DNA from 2 places in the Leptospira andrefontaineae genome. Region 2 is predicted to be linked to the other one. Evidence: riboswitches for the same ligand, from Rfam matches in the RefSeq annotation. Region 2 holds a riboswitch; the other holds the start of a gene.

Region 1 (6,118 bases), on a different contig from region 2:
CAAATTGGAATACTATGAACGGCCAATCTTTGATGGCAGGATTTGAGAATATAAAATCTTATTCAGTCCGAGCAAACCTAAAAACAGAATATGGAATGTTCATATTTGCCATCTACGATACTCAAAAAGCAAATCTACAAGATGCTTGGTATAAGGTTTCCGGGGTTCCGAATACTGGTGCTAGTACGGAAAATTATTCAAACGATAAGTTCTCTTATGATAATTCTAGGTTAGGAAGAAGATTATTCTATCAGTATGATTTTACTTGGATCTATAACTACACTGAATCCGTTTCTATCTGGATGGGAATTTCTGTCGTAAAAGCTAAAGAAGCGATCGGAAACGAAAGAACAAATCCATATGCTTCTAATCCTGATAATAGATACACATTCGACGATACTTCTAAGTTCTTTTATCTCATGGTCTCCGCCTCCCTATAAGGCAATCCTTTCCTTGGGAGGGGTCGAAGTTTCGACCTCTCCTTTCTTTTTCTCGGAGAAGCTGAACTTCTTCATATTCCTTAGATTAAGTTAGACGGCGATTTGTTACTCATTGGAGTTTAAAATAGTTACATAATTTATTAACAATAGTTAAGACGAAAACCTTTCCCCTCTCTGTCTTAAATAGCATGGAAGAGAAGGTTATGCAAAACTGCGATGAAATTCCTCCAAAAATAAACCAACCCTCCGGTTATTTAGAAAAGGACTTTTTACCTAAAGAAATGGGATGGGATGAATGGTACTGCCAGGCGGCACAATTTAAGAACATACTATATCATTCTCCAAATGGATTCGCGATTATTTCTTTGGAAGGAAGATTTATCAGTTCGAATCCTGCTCTTTCTCAAATTTTAGGTTATTCTGAAAATGAATTAGTTGGAATGGGTTTCGACCTTATAACTCATCCGGATGATCTGGAAGAAGATCTCAGATATAGAGATCAATTTTTAAAAGGGTTAATATCCATCTTCAAAAGGAAGAAAAGGTATATTCATAAGGACGGACATCATCTTTGGGTCCAAGTGGATGCAACTTTAATAAAAAATAGAAAAGGAGATCCGAATTATTTTGCGGTCCAATTCCAAGACATTACAAAACATCATGAATTAGAAAAACAACTTATACACTCCCAAAGAATGGAATCTATAGGTTCTCTTGCAGGAGGAGTTGCTCACGATTTTAATAATATTTTAACAGTAGTTTTAGGATACACTACCCTATTGGAAAAGAATTCGGAACATCCTGACAAAATTTTACAATATTCCGAAATTATTAAAAAAACGGCGGAAAGAGGCTCTTCTTTAATCAAACAACTTTTGACCTTGGCAAGAAAGGTAGAATCCGATCTTAAAACTTCTGCTTTGAATGATTTACTCTCTGAAGCGGTCCATATAGCTTCTTCTACTTTTCCAAAATCGATCAGAGTGGTTTCAGATATTGCTCAGGACCCAGTCTGGGTCCAGGCAGATCATGCTCAGATACATCAAGTTTTTCTGAACTTATTCTTAAATGCAAAAGACGCAATGCCAAATGGAGGATTACTTTCCATAAGGCTTAAGATGGAAGAAGGAGAATTTATTTCTCCTGAAAAAAACCAAAAGACAGCAGTGATAGAAATTTTGGACAGTGGAACCGGAATAGATAGAAAAACAATTCGTAAAATATTCGATCCATTTTTTACGACTAAAGAGCCTGGTAAAGGGACTGGCCTAGGACTTTCCATCGTTTATGGTATTTTAGAAAATCATAAAGGAAAGATCAAGGTAGAGAGTGAACTTGGGTCAGGCACAAAATTCTCCATTTACTTTCCGGTTCTGGAATAAAGGAAAATTCAGCTCCTTCTACCCTTTCGAGATTTTATTAGGAGGTTATTTCTGTTCCTTCCAGATCCTATTTCGGATCCTACTCAAGGAGACAGGAGTTATCCCTAAAAAGGACGCAATATAATGCTGAGGAATACGATTTACAATATCTTGCTGTTCTTTGATCAGATTCAAATATCTTTGTTCAGGACTATCCCTAATCCTAGATAGAAACAAATTCATATACGTATCAAATCTTTCTGCAACATATTCCAATAAAAAATCTCTAAGTCCTTCATTCTCTCTATAAATAATTTCTGCGTCTTCCCCGCTTAGAATGTATAATTCTGTGGGTTCTATACTTTCCACAGCAAGTTGGCTAGTCTTATAAGTTCCTCTGTAACTATGAATAGAAGTAATTGCCCTGTTCTCCGGAAAGAAAGCAATTGTGATATCACGACCTTTATCTTCGAATTTTAATCGTAGGCATCCTTTCTTAACGATGAATATGTTCTTAGTATATACTCCCCTTTTTATAAGTTCTGTTTTCGCCGGAACCTTCTTTTCTTTTAACATGGAAGTATAACGGTCCCAATTTTTTTCCAAACTTGGAACCTTCTTCCTTAAATTTTCCAGTAAAGGTATCGAATGCATCTTAGGCCTTGAATTCTCACGTATTCATTATTATGGGAATGAAAAGGCAAGATTTGTTTTGAGATCAAACCAGGAATTTAAAATTTTGGAACAAGTTCTCGAATTCTTTCTACAAAAAGTTTCGAATTGTATTGAATAGTTTCCTAAAAAGGGAAACCTTGCCCGCATCGAAGAGAATTTTTCAATATGTCATTTAGCAGATACAAAGGCAAAAAAGTATTTATAACAGGCGGTTCCGCGGGTATAGGCAAAGGAATTGCACTCGAATTAGCTAGAGCTGGAGCAAGTGTAATCGTTTCCGCCAGAGGAAAATCTAATTTAGAAAAGACAGTCCAGGAATTGAAGGCTGTAGGAGCTCCAACAGCAGTATTCGGATTCGCAGTTTTGGATGTTTCAGATAAAAAGGCCATCGAAAAAGAGGCCAAAAAGGCAATCCAGACATTAGGCGGATTAGACCTTTTAATCTGTAGTAGCGGTTTTGCAAAAGCAGGAGAAGCTTCCGAGTTAGACGACGAAGTTTACAGAAATTTAATGGATGTAAACTTTTTCGGCCATGTAAATAGTGCACTCGCATTTAGTGATCATTTTTCCAAACAAAAAAGCGGAGAGATTGTATTCTTAGCCTCTACTCTTGCTTTTTTTTCCATTTATGGTTACGGAGCTTATTCAGCTAGTAAGTTTGCGATTGTAGGTTTTGCTCAAGGTTTTCGCCAAGAGATGATGCTCCACGGAGTGAAGGTGAAATTATTTCTACCACCCACAACCGATACTCCTGGTTTGGAAAAGGAAAACACCGACAAGCCTGAATTGAGTAAGGAAATTGAAATGGGCTCCGCGTTAAATAGAATTCATGCAATTGATTCCGTAGCAAAGGCCATTCTAAAGTGGATCCCTAATAAAAAGTTCATCGGATACACCGGCTGGGATTCCTGGCTCCAATATTTTCTATTTAGACATTTTCCTGAATTCAGTATTAAACTTACGGATTCTGAATTAAAAGCAGCCCAGTCTAGGCTAGATAAGAAAAAACAAAAAGTATAACTTCGGTATAGAGAATTTTGCTCGATCGAAAATAAAATACTATACAAAATCACTCACTTAAATAGATCCTGAAATCTCAGTCTATTTTTGTAGGAACATAGATGGTCTCATCTATGGGAAGACGGTGCAATCCCGTCACGGTACCCGCCGCTGTAAGAGGGACAAAAGGCACATGATGTCACTGGGTGTAAAACCTGGGAAGACGTGCTGAGTAGGACGATCTCGAGTCAGAAAACGACCTTACAAAAATCCTGAAGCTACGTGATCCAGTCTCGGATGTAAGACAATCGCGTAACTAAACTCAAAACTTTTTGCTTATACGATGTTTTGGCCAATTCTTTTGTGCCCTAATATCGTTTATATCTTGTTAGGTGAAGATCTCTTAGGAGGGATTTTTATGCGCTCGATTTCCGTTTCGAAGGATTTTTCGGGAGCCAAATTATGGCTTAGAGGTTCTGTTCTGGTTTTAGCCGGGTTTCTTGCTTTTTCTACAATCTATGCAGTAGGTCTGGAACCCATGGTGTATTTGCACGATACTTTCCATGATATAAGACATGCTACAGGCTTTCCATGCCACTAAGATCAGAATTTGCTGATCTATTGCGAAGCGGAATATTTTCCGGTCTGGTGTCCGGTCTTGTTTTAGGAATCTTAGTTTGCGCTTGGAATCTTCCTCTCATCTTAGAAGCAGAGAAGTTTGAATCCAAATCTACTTCAGAGAATTCGAATACAGGCCACACTCATTCTCACTCGCATGGAGAAGCTCATTCTCATGCAAAAGTGGAATCTAGTTCTACCGAAGAAGCTGAGAGTGAAAACTTCTGGCAAAAAAGAAATTTAGGAACAGTAATCGGCTCTATTCTATTAGGAATTTCCTTTGGAGTTTTGGTTTCTATTTGGATCGCCCTCTTTCCTCCAAATGGATTTTTAGAATACCCTTCTCTATCCAAGGCAATCCTCTTAAGTATCTTTTTTGCTGTCAGCGGATTTCTGATATTCTTCGGGGTCCCATTTCTAGGACTTCCTCCAGAATTACCCGGCAGGGGATCCGGGGCTTATGATTATCCAGAAAGACAGGCCTGGTGGTATCTTAGCGTCGGATCCAGCTTAATTGGTGTTTTAGGATCTCGGATACTTCTATCTTATTTAAAGATTCATAATTTACTAAAATGGACTTTTGCTATAATAACGGTCTTACTCTTTGTCGGACTTCCATTCTATATCGGAGTGCCTAAAATTTCCGAAGACTTTGCCGCTCCTAAACAATTAAGAATACAATTCGAATATGTGAGCTTGCTCACGAATCTCATCTTCTGGTATTTATTATCCTCCCTATTTTTCCTATTCTGGAAGCCGAAGCAGGTATTAGGGTTCAAATGAAACCAAAAATTGCGGTTTTAGTGCTGGGTCATGGAAGTAGGGAAACAAATTCCAACCTTGAATTTGTTTCCTTAGTGGACGCATATTCGGATACCCGTCCGGATCTGAATATTTCCTACGCATATGTAGAACTCGCAAAACCGGATATAGAAACAGCTCTAAGAAACCTTAGTAAGGAATATTCTAATATCATAATATTTCCTTTGTTTTTATACACTTCAGGTCATATTAAAAATGATATTCCGATCGTTCTGGATAGGATTAAAACAGAGTTTCCGGATCATTCTTATAAAATAGCAAATAGTTTGGGCATCCATTCTAAAATGGTATCCTTACTTAGAAAGCGGGCAGAAGAATATTTACCTCTAAACAAAGAACAATCCTCTAAAACTGGAGTGATCATAGTAAACAGAGGTTCCTCCGATCCGGATGCAAACGGAGACTTTTACAAAACAGTTCGTTTATTCCAAGAAGGAAATCATTTCTCCTTTGTTCTTCCTTCCTTCATAGGGATCACCAACCCTCTTCTTCCTGATACTTTGGAGATGGCTTCCAAGTTAAGACCTGAAAAACTCCTGGTGGTCCCCTACTTTTTATTCGGAGGTTTATTGATCCAAAAAATTTCCTCTTTGGTCCAAAACTTTTCCGAAAAATTCCCATGGATCAAAACGGAACTTACTTCTTATCTAGGACCTGATCCTGAATTATTATCTGTCATAGATGAAAGGATCCAAGATTGTATCTCCGGAAAATTTTCTCTTCCATGTGATACCTGCGAATATAGGACACAACTTCCGGGTCTTTCTAAAAAAGTAGGAGGATTGAAGGCACTTCTTTGGAGTATCCGCCATCTTGAGACTCACAACCAAGCAGCTCCTCATCTATTCCCTCATCGTAATTTACAAAAACATATATTTGTTTGCGATAATATAGACTGCGCAAGCAAAGGAAGTTCCGCCTTAGTTGCTCGTATGAGATCCATTTTGAAACTACAAGGAAAACATTTAGATTTTAAAATTTCCCGTTCTTCTTGTATGGGAAGATGTGGAGAAGGTCCGGTAGTGGTAGTCTATCCAGACGGAGTATGGTACCAAAAAGTAAATGTAGAAGATGCGGAGGACCTTGTTTCGGAACATCTTCTTCAAGATAGACTCGTTTCACGTTTAGTTGATAATATTATGCAATAGGAATATAATATGGCATGTCATGAAATCGCAGCATTAAGATTAGGAATGATGAATG
Region 2 (6,118 bases):
ATCTATGCTTAAGAGCAGTTCTTTGGGAGTCTTTTCCCCTTTTTTATTAGGATCCTCTTCCTCGGGAGAAGTATATAATACAAGTGTAAGATACGCGTTCCAAATTTGGCGAGCAGGTTGGTAATTTACGTATTCATTTGTCCTGTCTTTGAATACGGCTCCTACATACACTCCTTCAAAACCAAGTTCCCAGGTTTTTCCTCTATATGCAATTGTTCCTGAAATCTCATGTTTAGGCCTGAGAGGAAGATACTTTCCGTTGAGATACGGCGCGGGAGAAGTATTGATCGCTTCTTGGTAAGTATATTCTAATAAAAATTTCCAGCCCTTATATTCCGTCTTATGAGAAACTTCCGCTCCGTCAATTCTGGCTGAGTCCACATTTTCAGGTCTTAATGTGAATTGTGAATTCGGAATGAATAGGATCATATCCTTGATCCTTTTTCTAAAGTAGGAAACCGTAATATTGGATTTAAGTTCTCCGTTTTTATATCGTCCGGTAATACCAGTATCTCCATTCTCACTTCTTTCCGGTTTAAGAGAATCGTTTGCTAGGATCGTTCCAACTTCCCCAAAAAGTTCTAAGAAACTTGGAATTCGATATTGTTTTGCGATATTGGATTTGAATTCCAAAGAATAATTTTCTTTTTCCCAAAATCTCCATAATAGTCCAGTTTTAGGATTCGAAAATTCGGTGGTTTTTATTGAAGAAGCGAACGGATCTTGTTTTCTATACCAAGGTTCGTCGGATTGGAATTTGTCTCTATACGAATCCCAAGAAACTCCCGGAGTCAAAACTAACTTTCCATCTAAAAATCTAAACTCGTCCTCTACTTGAAAAGTAGTATAGGTCCTTGTTTTCCCAGGCTCGTATTTTAAATCTATATTTTGAGGTGTACTTCTGGATCTTTCGAAAGTTTCCCTTTCTACCCCCGCATGAAATTTCAAAATTTGATAATATTCTAATAAATAGAAAGTAGGAGTGATCTGAAAACCGGACTGCCCCATCTGAGCGGAAGAATTAGGAGTTCCTTTGGAAAATTCCGATTTTGGATCGAATAGATCATCATTCGTAAATGAAGTAAAGGCCCGAGTCTCTAATCTTAATAATCCATCAAATAAACCTTTCGTATCCGTTCCAATTGAAGAAGTATTTCTAAGATATCTGCGATGAACCTGTTGCGTTTGATTACTTGCAGGTCCAGGAATTCCATGAAATCTATAATTTAGATCATTCCAAAATTTAATTTTAGTAGCCCCGATATCGCCGCTAAGCCCGATCATACCCGAAGTTCTTTCGTATTGTGCGTTTCTTCTTCTATCGATCGTATCGTCCAGAGGATTGACTAGTAAGGTTCCATGATTATTTAAATAGGAGAAGTTTTGGTCCGATTTTTCTCCCAATAAGAATACGCTGGTGCCGATCCCTCCATACGTTCCAGTATGCGTTATGCTACCTTTTCCGGTATTAAAACTTCCTGCTCCTATATTAACCCGAGTTTTAGGAGGTCCGGATCCGGTTCTTGTAACTAAGTTTACACTTCCGCCGATCGCTGAACCTGAAAATCCAACGGGCGCGCCACTTCTATAAACTTCAATACTTTGTAAATTATCGAAGGGAAGATCCGCGAGATTTACTTCTCCACCTTGCGAATTATTAAAAGGGACTCCATCTATATAGATCCTAGATTGGTTCGGGTTCGTTCCTCGAAGAGAAAGAGTTGAATATGAACCGAGACCACCGTATCTTCTGATCCTAACACCGGCCTCTCTTTCTAAAACGTCCGGAAGATTCGTATAACGTGCATTGTATTGGTCCAGATCGATAGAAGTCTGGAAACCAGTTGGATTCTTTCTAAAATTTTCGGGTTGAGAATTCGAACTGGTCTTTCCCACCACCTTAACAGTGGAAGTTTCAGTCTTCTGGGACTCTTGGGAAAATATTTGGACGGAAAATAAAAAGAGCCCTAGATGAAGTATCTTTCCGAATCGTTTGGGTCTTTTGTGCATTGAGGCCTTAACTCCCGAAAGCCATAGAATTGAAAGTAGCTCTGATAGGTTTTCTGACTCACGCGAAGGTTCGGACCCTTCCCGTCTTTCGACAGTGGTTTTGTCCGACCGTTTAGGCGTTTACAGCTGCGGGTACAGCTCCGGATTTTCACCGGATTCCCTTTTCCGATCTACTTGCAAGACCAGGTTCCCAACCCAAGTCGAAGGGGCAATCTCAAAAAGGTCTTACCGCCTCTTGCTTACGCAAGACCGGGCTGCTCTGCGCGAAACTTTTTGTGCATTTATTGGTTCACACGGAGAGCACTGAGATCACGGAGTTTGTTTACAATGTAGGAACTCCTACAATCAGTCTCTTCTCCACTTGGCGGCTTCGCGTGAGAAGCAAATGCAGTGACTTTTAGATCACGCAAAGGCGCCAAGACCGCTAAGATTTTTAGGTTCAAGAACCCGCCAGGGATGCGCAGGGCTTTAGTCCGGACAAGGCCCGGATGAGTGTCAACGAACCCGAAGCAGCCCGATCCGAAGGAGGCGGCCAAAACTCCTCTGAAACCTGCATGTTGGAGATCCTACATTTTCGAATTCACAAAGAAATATTTTCTTGATGTAAGATAAAAATCGGAAAGGATTCACGAATTCGTGGCCCAAAGGGAATCCTTTAGGGTCTACCTACATAACAGGGAGCACCGAACTCGAATGAAACGAATTCCATCCTTAAGATTTCTTTTATTAGGGATCTTTATTTTAACTACCTCATCCTTATCCGCAGCCGGAACTTATTCCGAGGGTTGGACTGTTGCAAAATTGGTCCAATTCGAAAGCAGAGGGGTTATTTTTGAATCTTACGAAGGTCTGTTAGAAGTTTATACTATAAACGATTCAGAAGCTTGCGACGAATTGAAGGACGAATGTTTTGTTCCGGCAAAACAAAAGATCGAATTCAGCGTACGTCCTGAAAACGCAGATGTGGTGAACTTCTTAAGCAAAAGTTTAAACCAAGAAATTTTGGTCCAATACAGGGTCCATAGATTTGAAGCAATCGCATTGTCTTCCGATTACGAAGTAATAGGAGCTCAACTACAAGAGAGATCTCTTCCAAAAGGTCTGCCTGATAAGATCGTAAGCAAAAGTAAATCAGGTGGAAAAAGAAATTTTTCCGTTACAGGGCGTATTCTAAGTTTAGAATATAAGGGAACTATGATTGGGACTTGGGAAGGATTATATCTGGACGAGACCAGAAACAAAATCCATCCATTCTCGATAACCGACGAAGAGATCGCGACCTTTGCCACAAACACTATTAAATTTGGACTTAGATATTTCTTAGGAGTTTCTGTAGCTTACGTAAAAGGTATGAGAAATTCTTACTACGATATTTATGAAATTAACTTCAAAGCTCCTGCGGGCGCGTTGGAGCCGGTTGGCAATACCCAATAATTCACATTAAGATTTTGTTAAGTAAAAGACCGATGTAGGAGTTCCTATATCGGTCTTTTTTATTTTAGAGTGCCACTGTAGGAGTTCCTACATGGTTTCGAAGGCGGCCCCCACCCTGTTTAGGGTGGAGGAGGCGGGTTAGTGGGAGAAGCCGTTTCCCCTATATCAGATAATCGTAAAATTTCCAATTAAAAATAGGGGCGAGATTTGTAGGAGCTCCTACATGAAATAACTTCAATTAAGGATGGAAATTTCCATCCAACTGAATTTTCGGTCCTTTGCCAGGGAAATCCGATTTAGTCAAAGACTGGATCAGCTCCGTGGTCTTAGCATCCGGATCCGGAGCAGGAATTCCATTCTGGCTTAACTGCAATGGATGGATCTTGCCTTTGATAAAATTCCCTTGTTTGTCCAGGTCTGCTTCCAAGACCAAAGAATAACCGCCGTATCCTTTCGTAGAGAATACTCTATATCCCAAGAAATTTCCTAAAGAATAAGCGATCAGTTTTCCTTTATACAATTCGAATGCTCTAGGCAAATGAGGACCATGTCCTATGAATAGATCTGCTCCTGCATCGATCAGTGAGTGAGAAAGAGCGACCAAGTTTCCCCTATATTCTCCGTAAAATCTTTCTTGTTCATTTTTTACGTGTAGAGCTGGTCCGCCTTCTGCTCCACCATGAACGGAGATGAAAACCAATTGCGCTTTTTTCTTAGCTTCTTTTACAAGAGCCACACCTTCTTCAATATGGTTCACATGATTATGAGCGCTTTCCATATGGCTGAATCCGATCCAAGCCACAGAAATTCCTTTTACGTTCATATAAGTGATTGCACCTTTTTTGCCAGTGTATCTGACTCCGGCTTCTGAAAGATTTTTACCTGTATCATCGAAACCTTGTTGGTGAAAATCTAAACTATGATTGTTCGCGATGGAAACTATATCGAATCCAACATCTTTTAGAATTTTTGCATATGATGGAGGAGTTCTGAAAGCAAAGATAAGTGGACGATTTATATTTTTAGCGCAATGAGGATAATCAGTCAGAGTACTTTCAAAATTCGCAAATAGTATATCTGCACCTCTCAAACTTGGCTCCACCTGAGAGAACAAAGTGTTTTTAGGATCTGAAGGAAGTTTATTCTCTGGATAATTGGTTCCCATAACCAAATCACCCACAGCTTTGATTTTTAAAGTTTCAGGTTCTACAGATTCAATCGGCTGGCATTGGGAAAATAAAAGAGAAAGTCCTAAGAGAGAGGACAATGCAAGGATTCTATACATAGGGGAAGGATTTTAGAAACCCTATCCCTGGCAAAGCGGTTTTTCTACGGTAAAGTCCTTTCAGGGACCTACTACCACTTGATTCAATTGGATCAATAAAGGAAGAGATCCTGCATCAGCACCAACAGTAAGCCCAGAGGCTTGAGAAGTCACTTCTCCACTCACCGTATATTTTACTATACAGGCTCCTGAATTAACTGTACTGAAATTCAAATTGTTTATAGGACTATATGGAGGACTGAAAGAAAAAGGCCAAAAATTTGGGGAAGTACCTGACGGACAACTAGATACATCTATATCGAAACCTACGGTTACATCCTTACTCGTCCAGTCGGAAGGAACCGATCTAAGGCCCACTTGGTATGTTACGGTCCCGCCCGCAGTTACAGACAATGCGACTGGAGTAAATACAAGCAACGAACCACCACCTGCCAACAAGGCCAGTAAAGCTCCTTGTTTTTCGGGATCTTTTTTATCTTCTTCCGATAAACCTAGAAACTCTTTACCTATATCTGTTCCCGTAAGCACAAGTCCACAGTTTACGTTATGGGCAATGAGCATAAGGAAGATAAGACTTGTTATAAATTTATTTCTAAGACAAAGAGAAGTTCGCATCTCCTACGTTTAACAATAAATTTACCGAAAAAGCAAGCTTTAAAACCGAACCTGGTCCCCATTTTATGTCGGAAAACCTAACAAATCGCCGATCCTTATGGTATGCAATCTATCCCTTGCAATACTTGTTCTAATTCTGACTTTACTCCTCTCTTCTCCAAGGCAAGCCCCAAGGGAGAGATCTTCCAAATAGTAGAATGCAAAAAATGTAAATTAGTTCAGGTCAATCCTCAACCTAGCTTGGAAGAAGTTTCCAAGTATTATGAAGATTCCTACTTCACTCAAAGGACTGACAGAGGTTACGATAATTATTATTCGGAAGAAACCAAAAAAGAGATCGCAAGGGTATTCAATTTGAATCTAAAAGATTTGGGTTTCTTTGATTGGGAGAGGATATTAGGTTCCGAAAGATCCGCGTTAGATGTAGGTTGTGCTGCAGGTTATTTTTTAGATTATCTAAAAAGCAGAAATTGGAAAACAAAAGGTTTAGATATCGCAAGCGGACCGGTACGTTTTGCAAAAGAAACACTCGGCTTGGACGTGGAACAAAAAGATTTTCTGACCTGGGACTTAGACGGAAAAGAAAAATTCGATCTGATCACACTTTGGGCAAGTATAGAACATCTCCATCATCCCAAAGAAACACTTCAAAAAATCCTAAAACACTTAAAACCAGGGGGAAGAATGATACTTTCTACCTGCAGATATGGAGTTCTTGCAAAATATCTGGGACCTAAATGGAGATATTTAAATGTTCCAGAGCATCTGTATTAT

What was found. Region 2 has a riboswitch for cobalamin ahead of EHO65_RS05835 (TonB-dependent receptor). Riboswitches for the same ligand answer to the same signal wherever they lie in the genome.
Region 1: it holds a riboswitch for cobalamin, as region 2 does, so the genes downstream of both, EHO65_RS11875 (CbtB domain-containing protein) here and EHO65_RS05835 (TonB-dependent receptor) in region 2, are expected to answer to the same signal.

Annotation. Positions count from the first base shown of each region.
Region 1 covers NZ_RQEY01000018.1:33,673-39,790, reverse strand. Annotated here, with positions in the region: gene EHO65_RS11895 (alginate export family protein) at 1-440, shown strand, start outside; gene EHO65_RS11890 (two-component system sensor histidine kinase NtrB) at 644-1,822, shown strand; gene EHO65_RS11885 (Crp/Fnr family transcriptional regulator) at 1,868-2,407, opposite strand; gene EHO65_RS11880 (SDR family NAD(P)-dependent oxidoreductase) at 2,642-3,496, shown strand; cobalamin riboswitch at 3,571-3,754, shown strand; gene EHO65_RS11875 (CbtB domain-containing protein) at 3,894-4,076, shown strand; gene EHO65_RS11870 (CbtA family protein) at 4,067-4,876, shown strand; gene EHO65_RS11865 (CbiX/SirB N-terminal domain-containing protein) at 4,873-6,063, shown strand; gene EHO65_RS11860 (DUF3209 family protein) at 6,073-6,118, shown strand, end outside.
Region 2 covers NZ_RQEY01000010.1:234,022-240,139, forward strand. Annotated here, with positions in the region: gene EHO65_RS05835 (TonB-dependent receptor) at 1-2,010, opposite strand, end outside; cobalamin riboswitch at 2,037-2,212, opposite strand; gene lsa26 (surface adhesion protein Lsa26) at 2,704-3,444, shown strand; gene EHO65_RS05845 (CapA family protein) at 3,683-4,729, opposite strand; gene EHO65_RS05850 (hypothetical protein) at 4,790-5,290, opposite strand; gene EHO65_RS05855 (class I SAM-dependent methyltransferase) at 5,447-6,118, shown strand, end outside.